DNA from 3 places in the Halomonas sp. IOP_14 genome. Region 1 is predicted to be linked to each of the others. Evidence: predicted binding sites of a transcription regulator. Region 1 holds the regulator's gene; each other region holds the start of a gene.
What was found. Region 1 encodes FNR, which switches genes on or off when oxygen is low (the NO sensors DNR and NnrR bind a similar motif). Its sites were predicted from a motif close to TTGATNTANATCAA; they were not measured.

Region 1 (10,535 bases):
CTCGGCATGGTGACCAAAACCGATCTGCTCAACGCCTTAGTGCTAAAGGGCAGCGCGGTAACATCATCGGTGGATAAGATCGCCCATTTTAACTTGGTGACCGTCGCACCGGATCAGTACTTATTTGAAGTATTGGTGCTGATGACCCGCCATAAAGTGGCGCGGGTGGTAGTGATGGAGCAAAACGTCTTGAAAGGCGTTGTAGAGCTCACCGACGTGCTTAGCTACTTCTCAAGCCGCAGCTATGTGGTGAGCCTGCAGATCGAGCAGGCGACCAACTTAGAGTCGCTTTCAGCTGCCAGTCAGCGCACCCCGGAGCTGGTCAAAGCGCTGATGGCCCAGGGCGTTAAGCTGCGCTTTGCGATGGATCTGCTTGCGGCACTAAACGGCCGTATTATTAGCAAGGCCTGGGAGTTCACTGTCGATAAGCGCTATCACGAGCAGAGCTGCATGATGGTGATGGGCAGCGAAGGGCGCGGTGAGCAGATTCTAAAAACGGATCAGGATAACGGCTTGATTCTTGCCGATGAAACCCAGTGGCCTGATCTTGCCAGCCATATGCAAACGCTCACCGATACCCTGATTCAGCTTGGTTACCCGCCGTGCCCCGGCAACATTATGGTGTCTAACCCCGCGTGGGTGGCCACGGTATCCCAATGGAAAGGTAATATTGCCAAGTGGGCCAGGGAGCGTGATGGCGATAGCCTGATGAAGCTGGCCATTATGCTCGATGCTCATGGCGTGGCGGGCAACCCGAGCTTGCTTGAGAGCGTGCGCGATGAGCTGTTTGAACGCTGCTCGGGCGATGAGCTGCTGCTTTCCTATTTTGCCCGCACGGCGCTGCGCTTTTCGACGCCGCTGACGCTGTTTGGTTCGCTGAAAAAGCCTCAGCACGGTATCGATATCAAGAAAGGCGGTATTTTCCCTATCGTGCACGGTGTCCGCACCATGGCGCTTGAGCGGCGCATCAAAGCCACCTCGACGTTTGATCGCTTGGATGCCCTGGTTACTGACGGCCGGTTGGATCGCCGTTTTGCCGATGACCTGGGCGAAGCGTTGGCGCTTTTTTCTGAGCTGCGCCTCAAGCAGCAGCTAAGTACGCTGGAAACTTCTGCGGATGCGAAAGAAACTAACGCCCAAAGCAGCAGACGCGCTAACCGTGTCGTGGTGCAGAACCTCTCTTCCCTGGAGCGCGACCTACTGCGCGAAGCGATGCATATTGTCAAAGACTTTAAGCAGCGGCTTTCCCACCGTTACCATTTGGAGTATTCGTGAGCGGAATGCGGCTGTTAGATCGACATGTGACGCTATTTAGCGGCTCGCTGCGCACCTTGTTAAGGCGTGAAAGTGACCGGCGTCGTTGTGCAGACTCCCCCTATGCCTGGCTGTTTCAGCCCTATATGGGCGAAGAGCTGGTGGCGCTCGCCTGCACCGCAACGCCCACGCAATCATCACCTGTGATCAGCGTGGCGGCAGTGGTGCTGAGCCATCAGCAGGTGCATACCAGCCGCGCTTTTGTGATCACCCTTGGCAGCGCGAAGCAGCCCGCGAGCGCAACGCTGCGCCGTCATCACTTGCTGTGCGAGGCGGGGGAGATACTGCCACCAAACAGTGATAACTTGAGCGCGCTAGTAGAATTTATCGGCAATCGGCCCATCGTTGGCTGGCAGTTAGAGAAGCGCATTGGAGCATTGAATGCACTACTCAGTAAGCGGCTGAATTTTGCCCTGCCCAACGCCCAGGTCGATGTGGCAAAACTGCATCAGCGCCAACTGCGCCGTTTGCACCCGGAGGTCGAAGCGCCCAGCAGCTTCGCCCAGGCGTTGGCATGCTGGCAAGTACCCGTCATGGGCATGCAGAGTGTGCTTGGAGAGGCCACCGCCAGCGCACTGCTGTATATGCGCCTGCAGCGTATTATGGCGCAGGTGGCATAGTAGTCTCTTTCGTCGTGGCGAGGACAGCTTTCCGCGAGGGCGCTGTGAACCCCTCCCTGGGCGCTACTTTTGTCATCCATGACAAAAGACCCTCGCTCCAAGCTGCCCTCGCACCGAGGTATGGTGCAGCGGTCAAAATAGTCACTTCCAATTGCGATATCTTGTGTGGCTACGTCTGATTAGTTGGGTCAGGCGGTGAGTGTTGTTAGAATAGTTATTACTTTTTTCTCTCACGCCTTCTACCCTCGGCAGTGCTTATACCATGCAAACTCTTGATCACTTTGATCCTGCTCACCTTGATACGGTTGGAGCCACCCCAGCTAACGCTGAGCACGACCAGCCTGAGCTGGCTGATGCGAAGCAGAAGCGTGAATTTAACAAGCTGCAAAAGCGTCTGCGCCGAGAAGTGGGCAATGCGATCATTGATTACCAAATGATCAATGAAGGTGATCGCGTAATGGTCTGCCTCTCCGGTGGAAAGGACAGCTACACGATGCTGGAGATTTTGCGCAATTTGCAGCGCAATGCGCCGGTCAATTTTTCGCTGGTAGCGGTCAATCTGGATCAAAAACAGCCGGGTTTTCCCGAGCACGTATTGCCTGCGTATCTGGATAAGCAGGGCGTGGAGTACCACATTGTCGAGCGCGATACTTACTCGGTGGTAAAAGAGAAAACCCCGGAAGGTAAAACCACCTGCGCGCTTTGTTCACGGCTGCGGCGCGGCTCGTTGTATGGCTTTGCCGAAGAGATTGGCGCCAATAAGATAGCCCTGGGCCATCACCGGGAAGATATTCTCGAAACGCTGTTTCTCAATATGTTCTTTGGCGGCAACCTGAAAGCGATGCCGCCAAAGCTGCTATCCGATGATGGGAAGAATATCGTTATTCGGCCGTTGGCCTACTGCAAAGAGGCGGATATCGCCGAGTTTTCGCGGCTGATGGCGTTTCCGATTATTCCCTGCAACCTGTGCGGTTCACAGCCTAATATGCAGCGTCAGGTGGTCAAAGAGATGCTTGCCGAGTGGGACAAAAAGTTTCCTGGCCGTCTGGAGAGCATGTTCAAGGCCGTCACCAACATTGCCCCTTCCCAGTTGGCCGACCGCAGCCTGTTCGATTTTGAAGGCCTTGAGGCCAAGCAAGCAGAGCTACTGGCGGGGCGTATCCAAGCCTTTAACGTCAGCTAACTGTTTGCTCTTCCTCTTCGGCGAGGGTAATCAAGCGCGGCATATCGAGAATGTTGACCTCTCGCCCTGAGACCGCCACCACACTCTGCTGCTGAAAGCGGCTTAGTATGCGGCTGACCGTTTCCACCGCTAAGCCCAGGTAGTTGCCGATATCAGCCCTGGGCATTGAAAGGCGAAAGCTGTAAGGCGAGTAGCCCCGGCGACGAAAACGATCTGAGAGGGTAATCAAAAAACTTGCCAGCCGCTGATCGGCGGTTTTACGCGAAAGTAGCCGCATCATACGCCGGTCATCGCGCAACTCTTTGCTCATGCTGCGATAAAGCTGGCCACGCAGTTCGGGCAGCTCCTCCGAGAGTAAGTCCAGGCGGTCAAAAGGAATCTCGCAGACGGTGGTCGTTTCCAGGGCGATAACGCTACCGGGGTAATGCTCTTCGTCAATGCCATCCAACCCCACCAATTCACTGGGCAGGTAGAAATTGGTCAACTGCTCGCTGCCGTTACCTTCGGCGGTGATCTGTTTCAAACTGCCCGAACGGACTGCGTAAACGCTGGTAAAGGTGTCGCCCTGACGAAACAGCGGTTCGCCTTTTTTCAGCGGCGCGCGACGACGAATAATGGCGTCAAACTGCCCCACGTCGTCCAGCTCAAGGGCAAGTGGCAGGCACAGTGAGCTCAAACTGCAGGTTTGGCAGCGAGCTTCATGGAGTAGCGAGCGCCGACGGCTCATGGGTTCCAACATGCTTTGCTCCTTGAGAGGGTCCCGCTTATCAATTAGAAAATCCTTACTTATTATAGTCGCTTTAGCATGCCTGCAATAAGGTGATTAAACAATCTTAGAATACTGTTGTCCCGTTTGCCCGGAAAGATGGGTATCAAACGCCATTGCTATATGGCGAATCAGCAGTCGACCCATTGGCGTTGCGTTAAGCTGGTCGCCGCTGCGTGCCAGCAGGCCATCTTGCTCGGCGCTTTGCAGGCGCTCAAGCGCAGGCGCAAAGTAGCGGGGGGCATCAATGTTCCAGCGCTGGCTAACGGCGGTCAGATCAATGCCCATATCGCACATCAGCCGCTCAATCACATCCCGGCGGATCAGGTCGTCATCACTTAAGCGTATGCCACGCACGGTGGCAAGCTGCCCCTGATCCAGCGCCGCTTCGTAGCGGGCCAGATCGCTAGGATTCTGCGCATAGACGTCATCAATACGGGAAATCGCCGATACGCCAAGCCCGATTAAGTCGCACTGAGCATGGCTGGAGTAGCCCTGGAAGTTGCGCTGCAGCGAGCCTTCGCGCTGGGCAATAGCCAGGCTATCGTCAGGGCGGGCAAAGTGATCCATACCGATATGCACATAGCCAGCTGCGGTGAGCATTTCGATGGTGGTGCGCAGAATCGCTAGCTTCTCTTCTCCGCCTGGCAAGTCATCGACATTAATGCGCCGCTGCGGGGCAAAACGCTCGGGCATATGCGCGTAATTAAACACAGAAAGGCGCGCCGGGTTGAGCTCGATCACCTGGCGTAGGGTGTTGGCAAAGCTCTTTTCAGTCTGAAATGGCAAGCCATAAATTAGGTCGAGATTGAGCGAGCGAAAGCCCAGGCGATGCGCCTCCTCCATCAGCGTTTCGGTAAGTACCCGAGGCTGAATACGGTTAATCGCTTTCTGCACCAGCGGGCTTAAATCCTGCACGCCCAGGCTGATGCGATTAAAGCCGAGGGATTCGAGATGGCGCAGCGTAAACACATCCGCTTCGCGAGGATCTATTTCAATTGCGTAATCGCGATCAGCAGACGATGAAAGACCAAAACGTGCATCCAGTCGATCAATCAGGTCGCCCATCTGGTTCAAACTGAGAAATGTCGGCGTGCCGCCGCCCCAATGCAACTGCTCCACCGGTCGTGATGTATCCAAGTGGCGTGCGGTCAGCACCATTTCACGGTCAAGCCGGGCTATATAGGGCTCGGCAAGGGCAGTGTTTTTGGTAGCGATTTTATTACACGCGCAGTAGAAGCAGATCTTGCGGCAGAAGGGCACATGAACGTACAGAGAGAGCGGACGCTTACTGGCATTGCTACGCTCCAATGCCTGGGTCAGGTCGCCAGGGGTAAATTGGTCGTGAAACGACAGCGCCGTGGGGTAGGAGGTGTAGCGTGGGCCGTTGGTGTCGTAGCGACGCAGTAACGCTTCGTCCCACACCGGCTGCATAGGGGCTGCGGCAGCAGCGGGTGCAAGAGGTAAGGCAGCAGGGGTATGAACGGGCATGAAGGGGCGCTCCGACGTTAGGAAATGCCGCTAGCCTAACCCGTGGTTAGGAGGTAAATGTTGAGCCACGTCATGCTATTAGAGGTTGTGTACCGAAAGCGTCCACAGTTGCCACAGTGCAAAAGCGATAATTGTCAGCGCTGCCACGCTGCGGGTCGCGGGGTGACGTATCAAATGGCTGAGCTGGCGGGCAGCCAGGCCAGTGGCAAGCAGCGCAGGTAGGGTGCCAAGCCCAAAGGCGCCCATGAGTAGAGCGCCCTGAAGCGGGTCGGCAATCGCTAAGCTCCAGGCCAACATGGAGTAGACCAACCCGCAGGGGAGCCAGCCCCAGAGCGCTCCCAGGGCGAAGGCTTGGGGAATATGCACTACGGGCATCAAGCGACGCCCCACGGGTTCGATAAAGCGCCATAGTCGCCGGCCAACGGCCTCCACTTTGAGCAGCCCTTTCCACCAGTTGGCGATATACAGTGCCATTAAGATCAGCATCAGTGCGGCAAATACCTGGAGTAGCAGGCGTGCCGTAGCAGAAAGGGAAAACAGCGTGCCTAGCAGTGCCACCAGCGCGCCTGCGCTCATATAGCTAACAATGCGGCCTGTGTTGTAGCTGAGCAGCAGGCCTCCCATGCGCGCCGGATGACGCATGCTGGGGGGGACTGCAAAGGTGAGCGCGCTCATAATGCCGCCACACATACCAATGCAGTGGGCGCCGCCCATCAAGCCAAACACAAACGCCGCCATTAGCGGCGGCAGATCAAGCCCCGTTGGATTCATGGCCGAGGCTCTTGGTCGTCGGGTGTGTCTGCCGCTGATGGTTCGGAAGATTTTTGCTTTGCCTGCTGATGCTGGCGGCGCTGCTCAGGGCTAAGATCGTTTTCATCCTCATCAAATAGAATGCGGTGCGCTGGGCCTTCTAGGTCATCGAACTGATCATTTTTCACCGCCCAGAAAAACGCCCAGACGGCGAGGCCCAGCAAAATCAGGGAAAGCGGGATCAGCAGATAAAGAATCGTCATGCGGCCACCGGTGTTGAGGTGTCGAGCGTTGGCGCGGGCTGAGGTCGCCAGCGCGACAGTCGCAGGGCATTACCCACCACTACTAGCGAGCTAAGCGACATTCCAATTGCAGCTAGCCAGGGCGGCACCAGACCCATTGCCGCCAGCGGCAGCGCCGAAAAGTTGTAGCACACTGACCAAATCATGTTCTGGCGCATGATACGCCGGGTGGCGCGGGAAATCTCGATGGCCTCAAAAATCCGCATCAGACGTGGGCTGAGCAGCACTGCGTCGGCGCGGGTGCGGGCTAGATCCGTTGCGCCATTCATGGCAATCGCCACATCGGCACCGGCTAACACCGGCACGTCGTTAATGCCGTCACCAATCATCACCACGGTTTCGCCTGCGGCTTGGAGCTCTTTCATCCGGGCTAGCTTGCCTTCCGGGCTGGTGCCCGCATGCCAGGTGGTAATATCAAGTTGGTTGGCCAAGCTTTCCACGGCATCCTGGGTATCGCCAGAGAGCAGTTCAACGCTTAACCCCAGGGCCTGGAGGGCTTTGATCGTTGCCGCAGCATCATCGCGGACGCCGTCGTGCAGGCCAAACCAGGCGCGGGGCGCACCGTTTTCGCTAAGCAGCAGCCACTGGCCTTTGGCAGGCGCCGCTATGACGTCATCCACGGCGCCATCTATTGCGCTATCCATTGCAAACCTGGGCTTGCCCAACCGCCAACGAGCGCCGTTTAGGCTCCCTTCGAGCCCTTGCCCGGTGTGGCTGTGAATATCTTTGGCTTGCAGGGTCGCATCCCGGAACGGCCTAAAGGCGCGGGCGATCGGGTGTTCCGAGTGGGCCTCAAGGGCGGCGGCAATGGCCCGTGCATGCTCGGCGGTTAATTCACCAAAGGGCTGGGTTTGGGTAAGGTGCATTTCGCCGCGGGTCAGGGTGCCGGTTTTATCAAAAATCACCCGGGTAACGTTAGAGAGCGTCTCCATGGCATCGGCGCGGGTGATCAAGACACCGCGCTTTCGCAGTTGGCCATGGCCAGCTGCCAGTGCCGCGGGAGTGGCCAGCGCCAAGGCACAGGGGCAGGTCACCACTAGCACCGAAAGTAGTACCCAGAGCATCCGTGAAGGGTCGATAAACCACCAGGCGAGGGTCACGCAAGCCGTTACTACCAGCAGGCGCAGCACGAATAGGTGCGCCATGCGCGCAGCCATCTGGGCCAGCCGTGGGCGGCTGGCAAAGGCACGGTCGGTAAGATCGACGATACCCGCTACACGGGCATCGCGCCCTGCGTGGGTAACCCTTATCACCAGCGGGTTTTCCATGTTTTGGCTACCGCCGGTAATGCGGTCGCCCACTCGGCGGGTGACTGGTAGGTATTCGCCGGTCAGCATTGATTCGTCCAGGCTCGATTCACCCTCCTCGATGATGCCATCGGCAGGCACGCCATGGCCGGGCTTGATCAATACGCGATCGCCGGGAGTGAGTTCGCTGGCGGGCAGAATGCGCTCGCTGCCGTCACTTTCCAGCCGTGTGGCCGAAATCGGCAGCACGCCGCTCAGCGCATTGCCGCTATGCCCGCTGCGGCGCCTGGCGCGACTCTCCACGTAGCGGCCAAACAGCAAAAAGAAGGTGAACATGGTCACTGAGTCAAAATAGACCTCGCCCACGTCAAACAGCACCGCATAGCTGCTGGCAAGATACGCCCCGCCGATTGCCATTGACACCGGCACATCCATGCCCAGTACGCCGGTGCGCAAGTCGCGCAGGGCGTTGCGGAAAAACGGCTGGGCGGAGAAAAACACCACTGGCGTGGCCAGGGCAAAGGAGAGCCAGTGGAACAGTGCGTAGAAGTCTTCGCTGATTTCACCGGGGCCGGAGACATAGATCGGGATCGAGAACATCATCACCTGCATCATGCCGACGGCGGCAATAATCAGCCGACGTACGTTCATGCGCTCTTCATGCTGCAGGCGCGCCTGGGCCTGGTCTGGCTCGTAGGGCTGGGCCTCGTAGCCAATCGCGGCCAGTTCGGCCAGCAGTTGCGAAAGCTCCAGCTGCTGAGGATCCCAGCTCACCCGCAGGCGGTGGTGAGTTAAGTTCACTGCGCTGGTGGCAATTCCCGTTAAGGCATTCAGGCGGTGCTCGATCAGCCAGGCGCAGGCAGCACAGGTAATGCCTTCGATGGCGAGGGTCGCTTTGACGTTGCCCTCATCGCCGTCGGGGTGAACAAACTGTGCCTGAAGTCCGGGGTCGTCAAACACCGACCAGGTATCGGCTTTGGCAGCCTGATGTTCATCAGGGCGTTCGGGCAGTTCGGTACGGTAGCGGTAGTAGCTTTCAAGGCCCCCATCCACGATGGCATGGGCCACCGCTTCGCAGCCAGGGCAGCAGAGCGGATGGGCATGATCATCAAGGGTAATCGACCAGGGAGCCCCAGCAGGCGCCGGGTTACCACAGTGATAGCAGGGCGCGGCGTTGCTCATTCGCTTGCTTTGCGTCCTCCCGGCAGTAGTGTGACGCTGTCTTCATCGGGGAATGTGGCTTCACCGGTAAGGCGCCAATCGGCATTTTCCAGCGCGGGCTGAATCTGCAGATACCAGCGGTAACGCAGGTTGTCAGGGCCTTGTGTGATATAGCGGCCGTCACGGACATGCTCAAGTACGAAGGATTGATCACGATCATCTTCGGTAGGGAAGATAAAATCCAAATAGAGTTTGTCGGGACGCGCATCGCCGCTTAAATCAATCACGATATCGCTGGTAAGCGGATCAAGGCGTAAATCTGCGCTTAGGTTTAACTCTCTGGCACGGTCTTGCTTGGCAAGCACCATATTGATGGCTTTGCCATGCTTGTAATAATCCTCCTGAACAACCATGCCATCGAAGCTTTTAACCGACATAACGGCAAAGGTAATACTAAACATAATGGATGAGAGCAGAATGCCGATTAAAAACCACGGCCAAAACTGCTTATACCAAGGCGTCACCTTATCGCCAGAGGGTAGGGATGACATAGTTGCTTATCTCCTAATATTGCCCAGGAAGCTGGTTTCGCGCTCGATACGAATATCCGCATCCTGTTGAGCCTGCAGCGTGAATACAATGGGGTGGCTGGGTTGCTGTAAATCGTCGGGATCGGCGGTCACGGTGACGGCTTCGAAGCGCGACTCCCCCGCGGGTACGCTAATAGTACTGCTGTCTAGAGTGAGGCTGGGCAATCCAGCAACGCTTAGCTGGTAGGTGTGGTCTTGATCATCCAGGTTGCGAATGGTCAGGCTAAATACATTGCTAATCTGACCGTCGCGGGTCATTTGGTAGAGCTGGGTGCGCTCGCGCTCAGCATCAAAATTGAGCGGCATACGGTCGTTAATGGCCCAGGCAAAGGTGCCCACCATCAGCACCAGGGCGGCGAAATAACCGAGCAGGCGTGGGCGCATGATATGGCTCTTTTTGCCCTTCAGGGCATTTTCGGTGGTGTAGCGCACCAAGCCCCGCGGGTAGCCCATTTTATCCATCACGCTATCGCAGGCATCGATACAGGCGGCGCAGGTAATACACTCGTACTGCAGTCCATCGCGGATATCGATGCCGGTAGGACAGACCTGCACGCAAAGGTCACAATCGATACAGTCGCCATAGCCTGCCTCGCGGGCTTCTAAATGGCTTAGGTTTTTTTTGCGATGACCACGGGGTTCGCCACGTGATTCATCGTAGGAGACGATCAATGTGTCGCGGTCAAACATGACCGATTGGAAACGCGCATAGGGGCACATGTAGATGCACACCTGTTCGCGCAGCCAGCCCGCGTTGAGGTAAGTAAATACCAGGAAAAAACCAACCCAGAAGTAGGACCAGCCGTGAGCTTCAAGGGTGGGGAGCTCTGTCACTAAATCACGAATCGGCGTGAAGTAACCCACAAAGGTAATGCCGGTGGCGAGGGCAATGAGCAGCCAGGCCGTGTGTTTAGCCCCCTTGCGCCAAGCTTTGTCGGCGGTCATCGGTTGGTTATCGAGTTTGATGCGCCGATTGCGCGAGCCCTCGATACGGTGTTCAAGCCAAATGAATAGAAATGTCCAAACGCTTTGCGGACAGGTGTAGCCACACCAGACCCGACCCGCAAAAACGGTAATAAAAAATAGCCCAAAGGCGCAGATAATCAGCAGC
Region 2 (10,535 bases), on a different contig from region 1:
AACCGGTCTTCCAGGTGTACTGACCATGATCAAAACGGAGCAGGCTGCCCAGCAGAAACACCGTGCCCGCGAGATAGGGGTAGTAACCGTAGATCAGATGGGTTAAGTAATGCGCAATCGCGTCATACATGGTGATTCTCCTATTAACGATCGGCGGAAGGAGCGGAAGAGGCATTTAGAGACGGAGCAGGCATAATGCGTACCGGCTGGCTCTGAACGGTGTGTTTGCGCTCGGCCAAGCGACGCCCTTCGGCAGACTGCAGCGCGCAATCTTCGTCAGAGGTTGCCGAGAAACGCACCGCTTCTTCTTCCCATACGGCGTCCAAGGCTTCGGGGGTGTTATCAGGCACTTCTTTCTTGACCTGGGGCCGATGCTCTTCGACATCACCCTCGGCGCCGATTAACGCCAATAGTGAAAACGGTACCAGCGCGTGATCCGCCCCCCGCTCCTCCAGCCGTGCCGTCAGCAACGCCAGAATATGGCGTATTTCGCCCAACCAGCGGCCGATCTCGGCTTCATCGCACAGCGAAAGATATTCAAGAAACACCGGTAGATGATCGGGCAGTTCACGGGCATCCAGCTCAAAACCGGCCGCGCTGTATTCGGCCATGAGGTCCACCATGGCCTGGCCACGGTCACGTGATTCACCGTGAACGTGCTCGAATAGCAGCAGCGACGTGGCCCGCCCCTTATCGAACATGGCGACGTACTCGGCCTGCAGCTCAAGCAGGTCGCCCTCTTGGAGACGCTGACACCACTCCATTAGCGACGATTTGAGAGCCGCCCCCAGGCGGCGCTCGGCATTGAGAATTTCGATGAGCTCACCGCTGGCATCCTGCAGTTCCTGGGTCGGGTAATCGAGCAGGCGGGCCAGTACGCGTAGGCTACGCATACCCTGTAGCGGTTCGAACGACGGCTCTACCGGGGTCGGCGATTGGGTAGCGGCTTCAGTCATGACGAGACTCCTCAAGTTGTGGCTGCGGGTCGAAGACCTCTACCGGTTTTACCAAAACGCTGGTCTGCTTACGGCCGTTAAATAGGTTGGGCTGGCTCTCACCGTGGCAACCATCACCAAAGGTAAAGCCGCATCCTCCGCGTTCCGGGAAGGCTTCGGTGGCCATTTCCCGATGGCTGGTGGGGATCACAAAACGATCCTCATAGTTGGCAATGGCCAGGTAGCGGTACATTTCTTCCACCTGGGCTACGCTCAGACCTACGGCGTCGAGCACCTCGGCATTAGGGGCGCCATCCACGTGCTTGCCGCGCATGTAGACACGCATCGCCATCAAGCGCTTGAGTGCCAATACCACGGGCTCCTCTTCACCGGCTGTCAACAGGTTGGCCAGGTACTTCACCGGGATACGCAGTGATTCGATCTTGGGCAGGATGCCATCGAACTCTACATGCCCCGCCTCAGCGGCGGACTGAATCGGCGACAGCGGCGGCACGTACCACACCATCGGCAGCGTGCGGTATTCCGGGTGCAGCGGCAGCGCCAATCCCCAGTCGATAGCCATCTTGTAAACCGGTGAGGCCTGGGCGGCTTTGATGACGTTATCCTGGATGCCATCCCGCTTGGCCTGGGCAATCACTTCCGGATCGTTGGGATCTAGGAAAATCTCGCACTGGCGGTGGTAGAGATCACGCTCGTCAGGGGAGCTTGCCACTTCCTCGATCCGATCAGCGTCATACAGCAGCACGCCGAGATAGCGAATGCGGCCCACACAGGTCTCGGAGCAGATGGTCGGCTGACCGGCCTCGATACGCGGGTAGCAGAAGATACACTTCTCGGACTTACCGCTTTTCCAGTTGTAGTAGATCTTCTTGTAGGGACAGCCGGAGATACACATACGCCAGCCACGGCACTTGTCCTGGTCGATTAGAACGATACCGTCCTCTTCCCGCTTGTAGATCGCACCACTGGGGCAAGCCGCTACACAGGTTGGGTTCAAGCAGTGCTCGCACAGGCGCGGCAGATACATCATGAAGGTGTTTTCGAACTGGCCGTAAATATCTGCCTGCACCTTGTCGAAGTTGGCGTCTTTGCGCCGCTTGGCGAACTCGGTGCCAAGAATCTCTTCCCAGTTCGGGCCCCATTCGATCTTTTTCATACGCTGACCGGAAATCAGCGAGCGCGGACGCGCCACCGGCTGGTGCTCACCGATCTTGGCGGTATGCAGGTGTTGGTAGTCGAAAGTGAACGGCTCATAGTAGTCATCCATCTCGGGCAGGTCGGGGTTGGCGAAAATGTTCGCCAGCACCCGCCATTTGCCACCAATACGCGGTTCAATCCGACCATCGTTACGGCGCATCCAGCCGCCCTTCCACTTGGCCTGGTTTTCCCACTCTTTGGGATAGCCGATACCGGGCTTGGTCTCGACATTGTTGAACCAGGCGTACTCCATACCTTCGCGACTGGTCCAGACATTTTTGCAGGTCACCGAACAGGTGTGGCAACCAATACACTTATCAAGATTGAGAACCATGCCTACCTGGGAACGAATTTTCATTTCACGGCCTCCTGAACGCTGTCATTGCCTTCACCATCCAGCCAGTCAACGTGTTTCATCTTGCGCACTAACACGAACTCATCGCGATTTGAGCCGACGGTGCCGTAGTAATTAAAACTGTAAGAGAGCTGCGCGTAGCCGCCGATCATATGGGTTGGCTTGGGGCAGACACGGGTGACCGAGTTGTGAATACCGCCCCGCGTACCGGTGACCTCAGAGCCAGGGACGTTCACGTTGCGCTCCTGGGCGTGGTACATCATCACCATGCCCGCCTTGACCCGCTGGCTGACCACTGCCCGCGCGGCAATCGAGCCGTTGGCGTTGTAGACCTCGATCCAGTCGTTGTCCTCGATATCGATCTCAGCCGCGTCCGCCTCGGAGAGCCACACCACCGGGCCGCCTCGGTTAAGCGTCAACATCAGCAGGTTGTCCGAGTAAGTGGAGTGGATGCCCCACTTCTGGTGCGGCGTGAGAAAGTTCAGCGCCTTGCTCTTGAAGCCGTTGTCGGCGGGAAGCTGGAAGCCTTTGGCCGCCTTGGTATCGATGGGCGGACGATAGACCAGCAGGCTTTCACCGAAAGCGCGCATCCAGGCATGATCCTGATAGAACTGCTGACGACCACTCACGGTGCGCCAGGGAATCAGCTCGTGAACGTTGGTGTAACCGGCGTTATAGGAGACATGCTCATCCTCGAGGCCAGACCAGGTCGGGCTGGAGATAATCTTGCGCGGCTGGGCGACGACATCGCGGAAGCGGATTTTTTCGTCATGTTTGGGCCTTGCCAGGTGGGTATGGTCACGCCCGGTAATTTTGGAGAGTGCATCCCACGCTTTTACTGCCACGGCGCCGTTGGTTTCTGGTGCCAGGGTCAGAATCATCTCGGCGGCATCGATAGCGCTGTCGATCAACGGACGCCCTTTATGCGGGCCATCCAGCTTGCGATGGTTGAGTTTGCCCAGCAGCTCGACTTCAGCATCGGTATTCCAAGCGATACCCTTGCCGCCGTTACCAATGCTTTCCAGCAGCGGCCCAACAGAAGTGAAGCGCTCATAGGTTTCGGGATAGTTGCGCTTGACCTCAATCAGCGATGGCATGGTCTTGCCGGGAATCGGCGCGCATTCGCCCTTCTTCCAATCCATCACCGCCGGCTGGGCCAACTCTCCTGGCGAGTCGTGCTGCATCGGCAGCGTGACCAGGTCGGTCTCTTCTCCCAGGTGGCCTACACACACCTTGGAAAACGCTTTGGCAATACCCTTGTAAATATCCCAGTCGCTGCGCGATTCCCAGGCCGGGTCGGTGGCGGCAGTCAAGGGGTGAATAAAGGGGTGCATATCAGAAGTGTTAAGGTCGTCCTTCTCATACCAGGTCGCCGTCGGCAGCACGATATCCGAGTAGAGGCAGGTGGTGGACATGCGGAAATCCAGCGTCACCAGCAGGTCGAGCTTGCCTTCCGGCGCCTCGTCACGCCATACCACTTCTTCGGGCTTCTGGCCGCCGAAGTCGCCCAGATCTTTACCCTGAATACCGTGGCGAGTACCCAGCAGGTACTTGAGCATGTACTCATGGCCCTTACCGGAACTACCCAGCAGGTTGGAGCGCCAGATGAACATATTACGCGGGAAGTTCTCTGGTGCATCCGGGTCTTCCGCGGCAAAGCGCAGTTCACCGCTCTTGAGCTGCTGAACGGCATAGTCGGCAGTGGACATACCCGCGGCTTCGGCTTTTTTCGCTAGGCGTAGCGGGTTAGTGTCCAGTTGAGGTGCTGACGGCAGCCAGCCCATGCGCTCAGCACGCACGTTAAAGTCAATCAGGCTACCGGGGTAATCCTCGGCCTTGGCCAACGGCGAAAGAATTTCTTTAATCTCGAGCTTCTCGTAGCGCCACTGGGAGGAGTGACTATAGAAGAAGGAAGTAGAGTTCATATGGCGCGGCGGGCGCTGCCAGTCGAGGCCAAAGGCCAAAGGCGTCCAGCCAGTCTGCGGACGCAGTTTTTCCTGACCAACGTAGTGGGCCCAGCCGCCACCGTTCTGACCGATACAACCACACATGACCAGCATGTTAATCAGGCCGCGGTAGTTCATATCCATGTGGTACCAGTGGTTCATACCGGCACCAACGATGATCATGCTACGGCCGTTGGTTTTATGGGCGTTGTCGGCAAATTCACGGGCAATGCGGGTGCACTGCTCTGCAGGGACACCGGTGATTTTCTCCTGCCACGCGGGGGTATAGGGGCAAATCTGATCAAACGAGGTCGCGCCATCATCTTCGCCGTCGCCGACAAAGCCACGGTCGATACCGTAGTTGGCACACATCAGATCAAAAACGGTGACCGCCAGCATTTCGCTGCCATCGGCTCTCTTCAAGCGTTTGGCGGGCAAATTGTGGAACAGCAGGTCGTCAGCAGCACCAACACCGGCCCCTTTTACGTGCTCAAAGTGCTCGTGCTCGATGCCACCGAAGTAAGGGAACGCCACGCGCGCGACGCTATCGTAGTGGTTGACCAAGCTGAGTAACGGCTTGATTTCAGCGCCTGCGGCGTCCAGCGATTCCAGGTTCCACTTGCCCACTTCGTCGCCGGTTTCGCCCCAGCGAAAACCGATGGAACCCCGTGGTACCACCAGCTGGTCACGGGTTTCGTCCCAGGCAACGGTTTTCCACTCGGGATTGTTTTCCTGGCCCAGGGCAGCATCAAAATCACTCGCACGCAGTTGGCGGCCCGGTGCGAAGCTGCCATCTTCACGCACTTCCAGTTCCACCAGGAACGGCATGTCGGTATAGCGGCGTACATAGTCAGTGAAGTAAGCACTGGGGTTATCGAGGTGGAACTCTTTGAGGATGACATGGCCCATGGCCATCGCCAGGGCGGCATCGGTGCCCTGTTTGGCGGACAGCCATTCGTCGGTGAGTTTGGAGACTTCGGCATAATCCGGAGTGATCGAAACCGTCTTGGTGCCCTTGTAACGTACTTCGGTAAAGAAGTGGGCATCCGGGGTACGCGTCTGGGGCACGTTGGAGCCCCAGGCGATGATGTAGCCGGAGTTGTACCAGTCAGCGGACTCAGGTACGTCGGTCTGCTCGCCCCAGGTCATCGGTGAGGCTGGGGGCAAGTCGCAATACCAGTCGTAGAAGCTCATGCAGACGCCGCCAATCAGCGAGAGGTAGCGGCTACCCGCGGCGTAGCTGACCATCGACATGGCAGGAATCGGCGAGAAGCCAAGAATACGGTCGGGGCCATACTGCTTGGCGGTGTAAACGTTAGAGGCCGCCACCAGCTCGTTGAGCTCGTCCCAGTTTCCGCGAACGAAGCCGCCCATGCCGCGAGCACGCTTGTACTGTTTGGTCTTGGCGGGGTCTTCGACAATAGACGCCCAGGCGTCGACCGGGTCTGGGTTAGCCTTGAGCGCTTCGCGCCATAGCGCCAGCAGCGGCTTGCGGATCAACGGGTACTTGAGGCGGTTAGCGCTGTACAGATACCAGGAGTAGCTGGCACCGCGTGGGCAGCCACGCGGCTCATGGTTAGGCAGGTCGGGACGGGTACGGGGGTAGTCAGTCTGCTGGGTTTCCCAGGTAACTAAACCGTTTTTGACGTAGATCTTCCAGCTACAGGAGCCGGTGCAGTTCACCCCGTGGGTGCTACGCACTACCTTGTCGTGTTGCCAGCGGGCACGATAACTATCTTCCCACTGGCGGGATTCGCTGCGTAGCTCACCGTGTTCGTTGGCAAAAGGCTCGCGGGACTTGCGGAAAAAATTCAGCCGATCTATGAAGTGACTCATGGTCGATCTCCAGGCTCCTCGGAAATTTGCATACCCGACAGTGCGGGTTCCATGGAGTGGATTCTGCGTGATCGACAAGCGAATTACTGCGTGATTACCTCCATATACACCCTATCTACCCCCAAGGTGATAGAGCGGCCAACGTAAAGGAATAGACGGTTGGCGCTGTAGAAATTACACCGTGCGCGAATAACGGTTTTCCGTTGGTTTCAGGTAGGCGTCGAACGCCATGGCCAGGTTGCGGATCATCAATCGCCCCGACGGCAGCACCTCGATTTCATGGTCGCGCAAAGCAATTAGTCCGTCGTCCGCCATCTCTTCGAGGCTCGCCAAGGCACTCGCGAAGTAGCTGCGAAAATCGATATTGTGCCGGGCTTCGATAGCGGCAAATTCAAGTCGGCCGTGACACATCAGAGTATTAATGACATCGCGGCGCAGGCGGTCGTCATCGCTAAGGCGATAGCCACGGAAGACCGGTAAACGCCCTTCATCCAAGCGATGCTGATACTGGGCAGTTTCCTTGACGTTTTGGCTATAGGTATCGCCCACCTTGCCAATCGAGGTTATGCCCAGCCCAATCATGTCGCAGTCGGCGTGGGTAGAGTAACCCTGAAAATTGCGCTGCAGAGTGCCATTCTCACGAGCCAGGCTCAGCTCGTCATTCGGAAGGGCGAAGTGATCCATGCCGATGTAGACATACCCTGCGGCCGTCAGGCGGTTAATCGTAAGCTCCAGCAGCTCCAGCTTGCGCTCGGGTGGCGGCATGTCTTCGGGGCGAATTAGCCGCTGAGCTTTAAACAGTTCGGGCAAATGGGCGTAGCTATAAGCGGCAATGCGATCCGGTTGCAGGTCAATAATCTTGGTTAGCGTCGTATCGAAACTCGCCACCGTCTGCAGCGGTAAACCGTAGATCAGGTCAACGCTGACCGATTCAAACCCCGCCTCGCGGGCAGCCTCGACCAGGGATACCACCTGCTCTTCGCTCTGGACGCGATTGACCGCTTGCTGCACGTCGTGATCGAAATCCTGCACACCGAAGCTCAACCGATTGAAGCCCAGCGCGTAGAGCTCGTACACCTGTTCGGGTGTCACGGTGCGAGGGTCTACCTCCAGCGAGAATTCACGCTCTTCAGGTGCGGCGAAGTGAAAGGCTTCGTCCAGCGCCGCCATCAGTTCGCTTAGCTGGGTGTTGCTTAAGTAGGTTGGGGTGCCGCCGCCCAGGTGTAATTGGGTCATTCGCCGAGTGGTATCGAACAGCGCGCCCTGAACACGTGTTTCCTGTGTTAACCACTGGAGGTATTCGGCGGCTCGTTCGGTGTTGTGGGTGATGATTTTGTTGCAGGCGCAGTAGTAGCACAGGCTTTTGCAGAACGGGATATGCACATAGACCGAAAGTGGCTTGGGTTCTGCGGCCCGATTACTGCGCTCGGCGGCGCTACGGTAATCATCCTCGGCAAACGCGGCATGAAACTGGGGCGCAGTGGGATAAGAAGTGTACCGCGGGCCTGGGCGGTCATATTTCTCTACCAGGGGGCGGTTGAAGAGCAGTTCATCTTGCATGATTGGAATAGGTCTCTGAGGAATAGGTCTCTGAAAAGGGGCTCTAGAAGAGTTATCTGAAAAAGGTCTCTGAAAAAGATCTCTTGAAGTGGGTGCAGCAAGCATTGGTTAATATTCATACAATATACGTTTTAAAAACTGCCTGCATCCAGCTTGCCTACTCTGCAGCGTTATCCTCTTTTGAAAGCCACCCCGATATGACCTGTGTCAAAAGCCGACAAAAAATAGGTGACTAAAATGCTCGGACTTTTCCCGCAAGGAGTCTCGCTATGGAGCTTGTATGTCCCGCTGGCAACCTGCCCGCCCTCAAGCGCGCCGTAGATGAAGGTGCCGACGCTGTCTATTTCGGTTTCCAGAACATCACCAACGCACGGCAATTCGCCGGGCTAAACTTTACCGACAAACGTGCCCGCGAGGGGATCGATTACGCCCACCGACATGGCAAACGCGTTTTTTGCGCCATTAATACCTATCCCCAGCCCGATGGCTGGCAACACTGGACTCGGGCCGTAGACCAGGCCGCCGAACTGGGCGTGGATGCGCTGATTCTCGCCGATATGGGACTGCTCGACTACGCTACTCGCCATCACCCCGAGATCTCGCGGCACCTTTCAGTACAGGGTTCGGCGACCAGCCATGAAGCGCTACGCTTTTACCACCAGCATTTCGGCATCAAGCGCGCCGTACTGCCACGGGTGCTGTCAATCACGCAGGTATGCGACCTGGCCAAGCAAACACCGGTAGAACTTGAGGTGTTCGCTTTCGGCAGCCTGTGCATCATGGCCGAAGGACGCTGCTATCTCTCCTCCTATCTGACCGGCGAATCGCCCAATACCCGGGGCGTCTGCTCGCCAGCGGCTCATGTCCGCTGGGAAGAAACGCCTCAAGGCTTAGAGTCGCGCCTTAACAATGTCCTGATCGATCGCTACGCCGAAGGCGAGCGCGCGGGCTACCCCACCCTATGCAAGGGGCGCTTTGAGGTAACGGGTGAGACTTATCATGCCATTGAGGAACCTACCAGCCTCAATACCCTGGAGCTATTGTCGGAGCTACGCGACCTGGGTATCAGCGCGGTCAAAATTGAAGGTCGTCAGCGCAGCCCTGCCTATGTCTCTAAAGTGGCCGGGATCTGGCGTCAGGCGCTCAACCGCCTAGAGGCTCAGCCTGAGCGCTTTGATCCAGAACCCGCCTGGATGGCTGGCCTTGCCGAGCTTTCCGAAGGTGCCATCACTACCCTAGGCGCCTACGAGCGCCGCTGGAAATAGGAGCCTACTATGCCGAACACTACACCTCCCCTATCACCGACCTTATCAACCAGCCCTCTTCAACTCTCCCTCGGGCCGGTGCTTTTTTACTGGACTCGGCAACGCTACACCGACTTCTACCGCGAGGCGGCCGACTGGCCGGTAGAGATTATTACCCTGGGCGAAACTGTCTGCTCGCGGCGTCGCGATATGAAACTGGACGACTGGCTAGGCATTGGGCGCGAGCTCACCCAGGCGGGCAAGCAGGTAGTACTCGCCAGCCAGACCTTGATCGAGTCCGAAGCCGACCTGCGTGACTTGCGCAAGCTGTGTGACAACGGTGATTTTATCGTCGAGGCCAATGACCAAAGCGCCCTGCAACGACTCTCCAGTGCCGGACTGCCGTTCATCGCCGGTGCTGCGCTCAACCTCTACAACCCGGCGACACTGGGCGTTATGGCCCGTGCCGGCATGCGGCGTTGGCAAGCGCCGGTGGAAATGTCACAGCAAGACTTAGCCAAGCTTATTCACGATTGCCACCAGGAAGGCATTTCCCACCCATGCGAAGTATTCGCCTACGGTCATCTCCCTTTGGCTTGGTCGTCACGCTGTTTTACCGCCCGGCGCCATCAAACACCTAAGGATCGCTGCAAGTTTGTCTGTCAAAAATACCCCGAAGGCCTAGTGCTGCGTTCACAAGAGTCTCGCGATGTTTTCACCCTGAACGGTATTCAAACCCTTTCCAGCGCCTGTCAGGATCTACGCCATGAACTTACGGTCATGGCGGATATGGGGGTATCAGTGGCACGTCTCAGCCCACGGGCGGAAGGCATGGCCGAGGTGGTCAAGGCTTTCGACCAGGCCCGCCACGGCAGGTTACCTACGCCCGATCCTTTGACGCTGGTGGATGCTGAAATCTGCGACGGTTACTGGTACGGCCGACCCGGTATGGATAACACCCGCACGATGACCGGCTAAAACAATAGCCTAGGCGCCACCACGCCTTACTATTTTTCCCACCATTTTTGACCTGGGTCATTTATTGCAAAATCCTGAACGCTTACCCTTTAACACCACATATAGTATTTATTTTTATTAAATCTAGCATATATAGGTGAATTGGGTGAAAAGCTCCACAAGCGTTCAGGTAGCAAAGTATCATATTGACGTCGCCTCGACGGTCAATGAGTACCTCCAACGCGCCGACTGGCGTGTTCACGCCAATGCCAACCAGGGCTATTCATTGGGCGGTTTAATCCTCAACGTCTCGGGCAAGTTGATAGCCAACTACTGGCTCGATGAGATTTACCCCCACGCCGTGGGGGAAGCTCATAGGGAAGGTGATTTGCATATTCACGACCTGGATATGTTGTGCGGCTATTGCGCCGGCTGGTCGCTGCGTACTTTGCTTCTAGAGGGATTTAATGGGGTACCGGGACGA
Region 3 (10,535 bases), on a different contig from region 1:
CAGACCTGGTACGAGCGCGCCAAGTTACGGAGGGCGGCGTAATGCCCCAGGAGCGCGACGTGAAACCATCCGTATTCGAGCGGCATATGCAGACAGGAATCCAAGTGCTGCTGGTGGCACTGATCATTTGGGCGGGTACCGAGCTTGTGAAGCTGGGCCAGCAATTGGTTGTTCTTGAGGAGCGACTGACAACCCCCCATGCATGGAAAGCATTAAACGGGTTCGGGATTTGAATTCGCTAGCAGTATTTCTTGATTCCTGAGTCCATAGAATAATAACTGCAGTAATACGGTAGAGATAGATACTATATCGTCAAGACGGTGATGAACTGAAAGCTTAAAAAGGGAGGTATATTGTTCTTTGCGAGTCGAGAGATCTCTGTAAAAAGGCAATCAATTCATCGCTGTGCTGTGCCAGGCTTGGTGTTAAGTCGTGCCCATGGCACTATGTGTAACACGGCATTAGTAGAAGGAAGAGTGATGGCGTATTGTCGCATCATGAGGCGCGAAGGTACGGTGCATCACTCTATATGAGCCGTTTGACTGGGGTTAGCAAACGCTAATCTTTCACGTGCTGTCATTGGTAAGGTCACTCCTTGTCCTGAAAGCTAATCAAATAGCTCAAGGGATGCAGTATGATAAATGCAATAACACTCGTGGCAGCGGCAGCACCTATCAGCGCTATCCAGTCAAATACTGTTGCTACATAGCCAAGCGTCGAGTGAGTGAGCCAAGGAACCCAGAGTATTGCTGTTAGCCCGATTAATAGGGCTAATAGGTTGGTGAGACGGCTACGGTGGTGAGTGATCTTATAGCCGCGTAGATAAGTGAGCAGGTGCAGGGCGATAATAACGATTAATCCCATTATGAGCAGCCACTTAAAGGGTGCTAAGGCGTACATCAATATGGTCAGCATACCGTCAATGGACATGTCAGCTCTCCTTATGCTTTGCCTTCAAGCACAGCATAGTAAGCGGGTTGAAGCATGCGGTCTTTCATTACCCATACGGCCCAGGACTCTTCAGTGGGATCAATGAAAGGGAATGAAGGCATAAATGCGAAGTTATCGGCGTAACCAAACTCTACCAGCATGGCCTTGCCTATGCCGGTAATCATGGGGCACGAGGTATAACCGCTATGGCTTGCAGGAAGCGCATTCCCTTGCATCACGGCAAGTAGGTTCTCTTCGACTACCGGTGCTTGCGCTTTAACGCTGGCGGCTGTTTTATTAATTGGGGCACCAATCACATCGCCAATCCCAAATACCTCGGGGTAACGGTTGTGCTGCAGCGTGTGGATATCAACATCTAACCACTCGCCCCTAAACGGGCCGTCTTGTGCGATGAGAGCACTCTGTTTGACAAAATCATGGGCACTCATGGGAGGCACGACATGAAGAAAGTCGTAGTCTGCGATGACTGTTGGCTGGTCATCGCGTCTGAATTCAGCTTCTCGAAGTTGGTGGTGGGATGTGAACTCGCTTTCAGGCCCTACAAAAGCAAATTCAGCCTGTTTGGCTTGAGGGTCAATGGCGGAGAGTCGATAGTGGTGACGTCGGTTAACGCCTTGGCTATCAAAGCGCTGTTTAACGAACTCATCGACCCAGGGTTGAGAGAAAAGACTAGCGCCGGGAGCCATATAGTCCACATCAAAAGCGTCACGTCGCCCGGTGTCTTCTAAACGACTTAGTGTTGTGAATGTCATTTTTAGCGGTGCCCCGGCGCACTTTACGGGTGTTGGGGCCGCGGTAAATATCCCTCTTCCATGACCGCTCTGGAGCCACGTTTGAATTGCCTGGTTAGTGCGTGATGCTCCCTCGATACCTGCATACACACTGCCAATCCCGTGCTGCCCAACCAACGCTGGTGTCATACCATCGATCAAGTGGTAATTGAGCTGAATGCCGGAGGCCACAATTAAGAAATCGTATTCCAGCGTTTCGCCACCGACGAGAGTTATACGCTTGCTGTCAGCATCAATGCTGTCTGCGTAGTCACGCAACCATTTGACTCCTCGTGGAAGAAACTGTGCATTAAGGCGCATTGTTTTTTCTGCAGCCCATATCCCAGAAGCTACCATTGTCCAGCCCGGTTGGTAGTGGTGAGTTTCGCGAGGTTCCACGAGTGTGATAGTTCCTCCCTGTAGGCGTCTGGCGAGTCGGTTCACCATTGCCATGCCTGCTGCACCGCCACCAACAATCACGATATGTGCTTGTGTTCGCAGAGTGCTAGCAGATAACCCGCTGAACGGTAGTAAGCTACCCACACTCAGCCCAGAGCCAACTTTCAATAACTCTCTTCGTGTCAATAACGGTGATTTTTGCATGGAAGACTCCTTCAGCGCGTGCTGATATATTTCTTTTGGGAATATCCTTATTCAATTATGTGATTTTTGCGTAAGAAAGCCATAAACATTTTGTCTTACTTAACAGAAATGCCCTTTATAAACAGTCAGAAGTAGATTTTGAAAATGTATCAATGAGCTTCATCACTCATTCGGTAGGAAGCTCTGCAGCAATTCCCACAGAATGATCCATCAGCTCTGAAAAACGATTATCAGCTAAACTCGACTAACCCTTACCGGCAAACCCTGGCGCACGCTGGCCCCGCTGATGGGCTCAAGCCAAGTGCCATCCACGTTCCTCGTGGGGTCTTTAAAGCCTAGATCGTTGATATTGATACCCGCGCGCATCCAAGGCATATCCGGTTGAGATTCACCGTCGATAATATGTGGCGTTGCGCCTAAATCCCGGTGGCCATAGCCGTGCTCAATGCCCAAGGCACCAGGTATTACGCTTTCACTGACTAGCGCCAACCCGACCACGCTTCCGCCAGGGCTTTCTATGCGAATGGTATCGCCGTGCTGGATACCAAAGCGCTCTGCGTCTTGGCGGTGCATCTGTATCGGGTTGTAAGGCTTGATCATACGCAGCCGCTCACTGCCGATAGCGTAAGAGTTCATCAGGTTGGATTTGAACGAGAACGCCAACAGCGGCCACTCTTGCTCCGAAAACACCTCGCGCATGGGTTGCTTGTTCGCCATCTGAGGTAGCTTATGGCAGGGGACGCCGCTATTGGGCAGGCCATTAGTGGTATCAATGCTGGTGCCGACTGATTCGTTGTAAACACATAGCGTTTGCTTCCACTGGTATTTCAATTTTTCACCTATGAAGTGCTCGCTGGCATCTTCAAAGCGTCCACCCCGGGCATAGAGATAGGCTACTCGAGCGCGTTCATCAGTTTTTAGCGTTCGTGCGATTTTAGGCACCAGTGGGGCAATGCCTCCATGGGCAACATCAGCATCGTCGGCTTCTGGCAAGGGTTCTTCTTGAAAAGCGATATTGGCCGCGGCCCGCAGATAATAATCCTCTGCGCGATTGAGCGGGTGCAGATTGCCCTGGGCATCGGGAATTGCGTTGTCGCCAAAGCCGGGCAGGCCAAGCCGTTTGGCCACAGCGATAAAAAAGCTGTCCATAGACACCGGTTCGCCCTCAGCGGTTTTTTGCTGGCGCGGCTCCACCACGGGCCAGCAGGCGGTGGTCAGCTTGCCCAGGGTGCCTTTCCACGCGCCCGTAAAGCCCCACACCTCATACATCACAGAATCAGGGACGATGTAGTCGGCGTAGCGGTTGGTTTCATTGATAAAGCCATCCACGGCAACAAAGAGTCCCAGCCGTTTGGGGTCTTTCAGCTTATCGACAATGACGCCTTTTAGGCCAGCCTGACCATAAATCGGGTTAGCCATACAGCCAATCACCGCTTTGATGGGGTAAGGATAGCCATCTAGTGCCGAGGGTAGGTGCTCTGTGAGCGTCGGCGGCGCCAACGAGCGCCACGGCGCTCTAGCCGGGTAAGGGTTTTCGCCTGCGGCGACTTTGCGCTGATACTCGGAAGACTTTTCGTAGGGGAAGCGCGAGCGGGATAGAAATACCCCCTGCGGCGCGCGCTTACCAGGAAAGTTGGCTAAATCGTAGCGTGGGCCCTCGCCGGTACCGCTGTAAGTGCCGCCGCCCACGGCGCTGCCACCCTTCATGTTGTAGTTGCCCGCCAGTAGGTTCAGCATTTGCACGCTAAACGCGGCGTAGAAACCGTTACCCGACATCATGCCGCCGTGACAGTTAACAGCGGCTTTTCTGCCATGGCTGGCATAGCGGCTGGCCAATTCAATAATCGTCGCCTTTGGAATGCCACAATGTTCTGCGTAGGTATCTAGGTCGTACTCGTGGGCAGATTCGCTTAGCAACGTCAGACTGCTTTTGACGGTCACGGTGGTGCCATCGGCAAGCTCAACCGGACGTTCGGCTAAGAGCTCGGCGGTCATCACCTCTTCGCTTAGCGCGAGTTCGCCATTGGCCACTACCACCGGCGAGTCAGCATCGCTACCCGCTTCCGCTAGGCCCAGGTCGCTGGCGCGAAGAAAATAACCTCTGCGCGGGTGTTCATAAGTGTCAATTACCAAATGAGTGGCGTTGGAGTGGGTGGTTTCGCCCGCTGCATCGGCGGCGGCTTTGCCGGGCAGGGCTAGGAAGTCGCTAGCATACCCCTGGTTGTCAAGTAGCCACTGAATGATTGCCATGGCAAAAGCGCTGTCTGTCCCAGGACGAATAGGCACCCAGCGGTTGTTGTCAGCTGCGTGGGAGGTGGCAGCATTGAGCGCTGGGTCGACCACCACGTAATCCAATGTACCGGCTGCACGGGCTTGGGCAATCAAGCGGCCTTGGCGCTTAAACGGGTTGCCCGCTTGGCTGGGCGCACAGCCGATATACATGATGAAACGTGCGTTTTGGATATCTGGCTTAACGTGGGCGTTGGTGACGATATTGTTCATCACCGCGCCAGATCCCATGCGGAAAGCCAACCCGCAGTAAGCGCCATGGTGACCATAATTGCGGGTAGCAAAGGCATTGAGGGTAAAGCGCTTGAGTAGATCTGAGCGCCCGTAGTCAGTGGCTTCCATCACCATTAATTGGTTGGCCTTGGGGCCATATTCAGGATTGTCAGGGTCGATCAGTGTGTCGTGATCGCGAATATCGCGCAGTCCATCAACGTGGCCTTCGCTAAACAGGTCGCCACCTTCGCAGATTTCTTCAATGAGTTTCTCAAAGGAGATTTTCTGCCATTGACGGCTGCCACGTTTGCCTACTCGTTTTAAACAGTGGTCGACACGGAAAGGGTTGGTAATTTGGCTCATCATGGCATTGCCACGGGCGCAGGCGGTGGAGCGGTTTATCTGGCCCTGTCCGCCATAGGCGCTAACACTGCGCAGTGCATCCGCCACCGGTGTACGCATGGGTAAATGGTCGTCGGCGGACAGCGGGTGGTAGGGATTGCCTGATACCCGCAGTACTTCGCCAAGGGTGTCATCGACCCTTACTCTCACGCCGCATCGGGTCGTACAACCGTAGCAAATAGTGAAGGCGACCCGCTGGTCGGGGGTCAAAGTGAGTTCGCCAGTGTCTAAATCGACTCGGTATTCTGGGGTCAGCGAGTTGCCATGAATATTGTGTCTGGGTTTTTCACCCGCGCTACCAGTAATGCCCTTAGCCATTTTTGCCAATGGGTCGGCATAGCCCACGGCAAAGGTGGCTGCACCACCAGCGGCGGCAGCGCCTTTTAGAAAACGGCGGCGTGACGGATCTTGAGTAGACTTAGGCATGACTAGACGCTCCTTTTTTCGCGGTGAGAGAATGAGTAGAAGCATCTTGGGTAGCGTGAGTGGGCGTTGCTATAAGGCCGCCCTGTTGGGCCTGCCGCCAGGGAATAAACAGTTCAATCAGTAGAATAGCGGCGAGCCAGAGGCCGAAGGTGCCAACAATGCCTAAAATACCGGAAGAGCCCGCGGGAATGCCGTAGTGATGAAAGCCTGCGCTGTTGCGGGCCACATGCTGAACATCCATCAGCACCACCCAGCGGAACATCCAGCCCATGTGTATGGCTACGAGGCCTAGCAACCATGCCCAGGCAAACAGTGCTGGCTGGCTAGAGGTTAGGACAACGCGCGCGTGCTTCTGGCGCAGGGTAGGGCGAGTCAGTAAAAACAACACGGCGGCAAATAGCGCTAAGCCAGTAATCCCTCCCCATAGGGCGGTATTGCGCCACGAGTCGCTATGGCTCACGGATTCCAATGCGGCGGCAACTGAGCCTACGTGTGCATTCACGCCATCCAAAAACCAGCTAATCGCAATCAAGCCTGCTAGCGCACAGGTCACTAGCAGCACATACAGCATCTGTCGTATAGCGGTTTGCGAGCAAAGCCTACTAACCCGGTTCAGCACTAATACCAGCCCGGAGGCAGCGATAAACCCGGTGGTCGCTAGCATAGGCGGTAGCCATACGGTGTTCCAAAGCGGGCGAGCTTTTACAATTGCCAGCTCCGCACCGGTGTAAAGCATAATGCCGCTGGAAAGCCCCAGCGCAGCCAGACCTACCACGGCGACCAGTGCTCGTGGCGTAATGCCACTGCCCAGTGAAAGCCAAGTAGCTATCATGCCGCTGAGTCCTGGTGTGCTGCGCTGCGCCTGCAGCGCGGGTCGCCATGCCAGCCAAGCAAGGCCAAGCACACTAACCAAATAAAGCGGCAGAACAACGCTGCCAATCGACATCCACGAGTGGCTATTGGCGTAAGCGTAGAAGTGCCAGAACCGCAGCGGCTGGTGCAAATCCGCGAGTAGCGCAACGGGCGCGACCAGCGTAGTGCTAACGCAAGCGATTAGCGCCAGACGCGCGGTAGGCAGCCAGGCTTTTTTGCCGAGTACCAGTGCTGGGGCGGCTAGCCACAGGCTGGCGTAGGAAACCGCAATCATAAAAAAGTACTGCACCGCCCACGGGTACCAGGCGATGTCATAGCGCGGTGCCAGTAGCTCAATGGTGGAATTCATAGCCCATCTCCTGACCGTGGGGATCGAGTACTTCGAGCGCGACGGGTTCTGCCGTAGGACGCGTGGTGAAGCGCTCATCCATGCCTAGGTAGAACACCTGAGGAAGGGTGTGTTTTTCGGGTTGTAGCACCATCAATGCATCGCGATGTTCGTGAATCATGCGGCTGATTTGGCTTTGAGGATCGCGCATATCTCCAATCACGCGGGCACCACCTACGCAGCTCTCAACGCAAGCGGGCAATAGACCGGCTTCTAGACGATGGGCACAGAAGGTGCACTTGTCGGCGGTTTGAGTGCGTTGGTTAATAAAGCGAGCATCGTAGGGGCAGGCGTTAACGCAATAGGCACATCCCACACAGCGGTCACTATCGACCACCACAATGCCATCCCGCTGCTGGTAAGTGGCTTCTACGGGGCAGACCGGGACGCAGGGCGGGTTTTCACAGTGGTTACACAGCCGTGGCAGCATAAAGGTGGCTAGCTCGCCGCTTTCCTGGTGCTGTACTTCATACTGGGAAACCGTGGTGCGGAATTGGCCCAGCGGTGCAGCGTTTTCGATATGACACGACACCGTACAGGCCTGGCAGCCAATGCACTGGCGTAAATCGACAAGCATGCCGTAGCGTTTAGTGGGGTCGCCTTCATGGCGGGCAGGCTGCTGATTGATGCCAGCTTGGGCAAGGCTTGAAAACGGTATCAGCGCAGCGCCGGCGCTTAAACGTACCATTTGACCCAAGAGCGAACGGCGTATTGCGTCCATAGTGCCTCCTTGGCGAATTAAACGGCATTCGCATGGGCGAATGGTCGGAATACGCTTAGGTTACGCCTTTTGTTAAAGGAAAAAATTGATACGTATCAATTGGTTAGGGTGTATCTCTTAATGCTCCCTTAATGTTAAATGGCTAAGTGTTTGTTCTGTATGCGGAGTTTCATTTAGCATTAAACAATTGAATGGCGACAAGGGTAATTTTTAGCGCACATATATAAAAAAGCGCTTGCTCTAATAAACATGGCAAGCGCTATTTCTATGGTCTTGTTTGCTTAATAGGCACTATTTGGTTTTGCAGGTATTGAAGCCTATTAATCTATAAGCTGGGCAGAAGTTAAATAGCCCGGTGGCTAGCGGCAATACGCCGATCCAGCCCCACACCCCGATAGTGCCTGTTAGGGCCAGTACGATCAGTGCAATCCCAATCAGGATGCGTAAGATTTTATCGATACCACCGACATTGCGACTCATAATTGACTCCTTAATTTCAATTTGGGTACTCAAAAACTGTAAACAGGAATGGACGGATCGCGCATCATTTCCGCTATGGGGCCAGGTGCCGCCACACCCACGCCTTCAAGAAGGTCGTCTTCTTCGTTTTCGCTGTTGGGCAGGTAAATGGCACATACATCCACCGTTGCGCCACTCTCTAAAAGCATATTAAGCATGTCTTCCGGCTTGACTTGGCCTGCCGGGTTGCTCGGTGGCGTGTTGATAGCTTCCGCACTTGCGTATCCCCCGACGGCCAAATCACCAGCAGCATCACAAAGCAGTATATGCAGGTGGGTACCTTGCTGCTGCATGGCGTTGGATAGAATCATGGCCATGCTTTGGGTCTGCAGTGAATCGCTAGTAAGGATAACTAAGGCCTGATCTTCAGCTCCGTTGCTACCATGGCTGTCAGCCATTGAGAAACTAGAGAAACCGATAGCAGCAGTAGCAGCTGCCAGTACCAAGATCGTATTGCTGGTCTTATGTGTTGTAGTCATGCGGCCACCTCGTTGGGTTTGATCAATATCTTGGCCCTGCTGGTTATCAAGCAGTGGCCCATTTATCTGAATCTTAGTGGGCAGGGCGCCATGCCACATCAGGGTTAATGTCATAGCTCCATGGAAGGCCCGAGTTGCGCCAACCATCCTGCGCTCTTACGCCCTGGGAATTACCCTCCTTGAGCTTTTCACCCTCGAAACCGTCGGTCATGGAATAGACTTCGCTGTATCCCATCTCGGCGATCACATCGGCAGCGGGAGCGCTGCGGGTGGCACCGGAGCGACACATGACAATGATCGGATCTTCTTTGTTTACGCCTAGAGCGTCTATTTTTGCTCTTACTTGCTCTTCGAAGTCAGCATTTTTGACCATTGGCCAAGTCTTCGCTTCTTCATCGAAATTATCGCGCTCGGCTAGCACCCAGGGCACATGGATATCGGTGGGCTCGGCGAAGCCAGTAAACTTGATCTCAATGGGGTCGCGTACGTCGATGAGTACAGCACGATCGTTATCTTGCATGAGGTTATGAGCCTCAATGGCCGTGGCATAGAGACCTAATGTTGTTTCCCGGTAGGCCTCGACTTCGTCTGCAATAGAGGGTGTGGCTCCTAAGGCCATCTTGATTCCGATGACGGTAGCCATTGGGACTAAAGAACTTTTCATAACTATTTCCTCTAACGTAATAACTTAAGTATCATCGTTTGAGGATAGCCCTCTTTCTGCTTAAAAACACGAGGCATATGGCCACAGCTTGATCCATATCAAGCTCATATGATTTTGGCTCTTCGTCATTCGGTATGGAATTATTTCTGACAGTTGACCTGTGGGAGGTAGCTTTAGCTCGCGACCGTTTAGGCTGCCAGCCTGACAACACCGGGGTACCTTCGGTACCCTTCGCTGAAGTGTCGGACCACCGCTGGAAGCGGGCTCCCACAACAGACAGTTGGCTTGGTGGTTTCTGTCTGAACCGTGAAGCACAAAATGTGCCGGTTACTATTAAATCCACATGAGATGACGAATAACCATGATTTTTCGGGGTCGTAAAATGACGTCACTATGAGGGAGTCTTTTTTCTCAATGACAAGGACAAGCATTGCCCCATTGCCTAGACCCCAGAGAAAACAGTTAGGCTTGGTGGATTCAGAAGGAGAAAACTTAAAACAAGATGACAACTCGGATATCTTAAGGCGTTACTGGCTCACAGTACCCAAATCAAGCGCCGCTGTAGGCTGACTTTATGCGGCTACTGGTGAGGGGAATAGCCAGGCTTTGGCTAATCACCTTTTTCATATGGGTATTCGTGGGTTTAGCGTTAAATTGCATCAAACGAGCGCGCCACTATCAATAAGTTTCTCAACTAGGTCTTATTGTTGTTAGCTAATGGTAAGGTGCCATACTCTTTCACGGGCTGGATAGCAAAGTTACTGCGAATATCACTCACCCCAGGTAGGCGAAGCAGTGTCCCCGTTAGAAACGCCTCATAAGCCGCCAAACTAGGTACCACCACCTGCAGTAAAAAATCAGACTCCCCAGAGACTAAGTGCGCAGTGACGACTTCTGGCAGATTGACTACTGCCTCACGGAAGGCATTAGCCTGCTCTTCATGGTGACGTTCAACCTTGATACCCACAAACACCGTTAGCTCAAGCCCGACCCCTCGCCGATCAAGCTCAGCATGGTAACCACGGATAATACCGCTAGCTTCTAAGCGTCGCACTCGGCGTAAACAGGGAGATGGCGACAAGTTTACTTTCTCCGCGAGCTCCACATTCGTTAAACGGGCATCACCTTGGAGCAATGCAAGAATGCGGCGGTCGATAGCGTCTAACTGACCAATTGGCATGAGTGATTATTTTCCTGTTAAAAATTGACACAAAATACCAATAAATATCATTTTTAA

Region 2: hemN (oxygen-independent coproporphyrinogen III oxidase) is a predicted target of FNR. The motif match lies at 8,048-8,061, and genes of this name have one in related genera.
Region 3: dsrO (sulfate reduction electron transfer complex DsrMKJOP subunit DsrO) is a predicted target of FNR. The motif match lies at 7,722-7,735, and genes of this name have one in related genera.

What each region holds. Positions count from the first base shown of each region.
Region 1 covers NZ_JAINWD010000053.1:16,201-26,735, forward strand. The annotation lists gene K7H09_RS22260 (DUF294 nucleotidyltransferase-like domain-containing protein) at 1-1,275, shown strand, start outside; gene K7H09_RS22265 (DNA polymerase III subunit epsilon) at 1,281-1,934, shown strand; gene ttcA (tRNA 2-thiocytidine(32) synthetase TtcA) at 2,197-3,117, shown strand; gene fnr (fumarate/nitrate reduction transcriptional regulator Fnr) at 3,110-3,856, opposite strand; gene hemN (oxygen-independent coproporphyrinogen III oxidase) at 3,941-5,374, opposite strand; gene K7H09_RS22285 (sulfite exporter TauE/SafE family protein) at 5,453-6,145, opposite strand; gene ccoS (cbb3-type cytochrome oxidase assembly protein CcoS) at 6,142-6,387, opposite strand; gene K7H09_RS22295 (heavy metal translocating P-type ATPase) at 6,384-8,855, opposite strand; gene K7H09_RS22300 (FixH family protein) at 8,852-9,385, opposite strand; gene ccoG (cytochrome c oxidase accessory protein CcoG) at 9,392-10,535, opposite strand, start outside.
Region 2 covers NZ_JAINWD010000023.1:34,087-44,621, reverse strand. The annotation lists gene narI (respiratory nitrate reductase subunit gamma) at 1-130, opposite strand, end outside; gene narJ (nitrate reductase molybdenum cofactor assembly chaperone) at 144-956, opposite strand; gene narH (nitrate reductase subunit beta) at 949-2,511, opposite strand; gene K7H09_RS15790 (nitrate reductase subunit alpha) at 2,508-6,290, opposite strand; gene hemN (oxygen-independent coproporphyrinogen III oxidase) at 6,465-7,850, opposite strand; gene ubiU (ubiquinone anaerobic biosynthesis protein UbiU) at 8,120-9,115, shown strand; gene K7H09_RS15775 (U32 family peptidase) at 9,125-10,072, shown strand; gene K7H09_RS15770 (ribonucleoside triphosphate reductase) at 10,209-10,535, shown strand, end outside.
Region 3 covers NZ_JAINWD010000041.1:39,373-49,907, forward strand. The annotation lists gene K7H09_RS20085 (hypothetical protein) at 1-42, shown strand, start outside; gene K7H09_RS20090 (hypothetical protein) at 60-233, shown strand; gene K7H09_RS20095 (DUF5368 family protein) at 589-930, opposite strand; gene K7H09_RS20100 (NAD(P)/FAD-dependent oxidoreductase) at 942-2,324, opposite strand; gene K7H09_RS20105 (molybdopterin dinucleotide binding domain-containing protein) at 2,559-5,654, opposite strand; gene nrfD (NrfD/PsrC family molybdoenzyme membrane anchor subunit) at 5,647-6,876, opposite strand; gene dsrO (sulfate reduction electron transfer complex DsrMKJOP subunit DsrO) at 6,860-7,636, opposite strand; gene K7H09_RS20120 (YgaP family membrane protein) at 7,928-8,116, opposite strand; gene K7H09_RS20125 (hypothetical protein) at 8,146-8,748, opposite strand; gene K7H09_RS20130 (rhodanese-like domain-containing protein) at 8,708-9,298, opposite strand; gene K7H09_RS20135 (Lrp/AsnC family transcriptional regulator) at 9,993-10,478, opposite strand.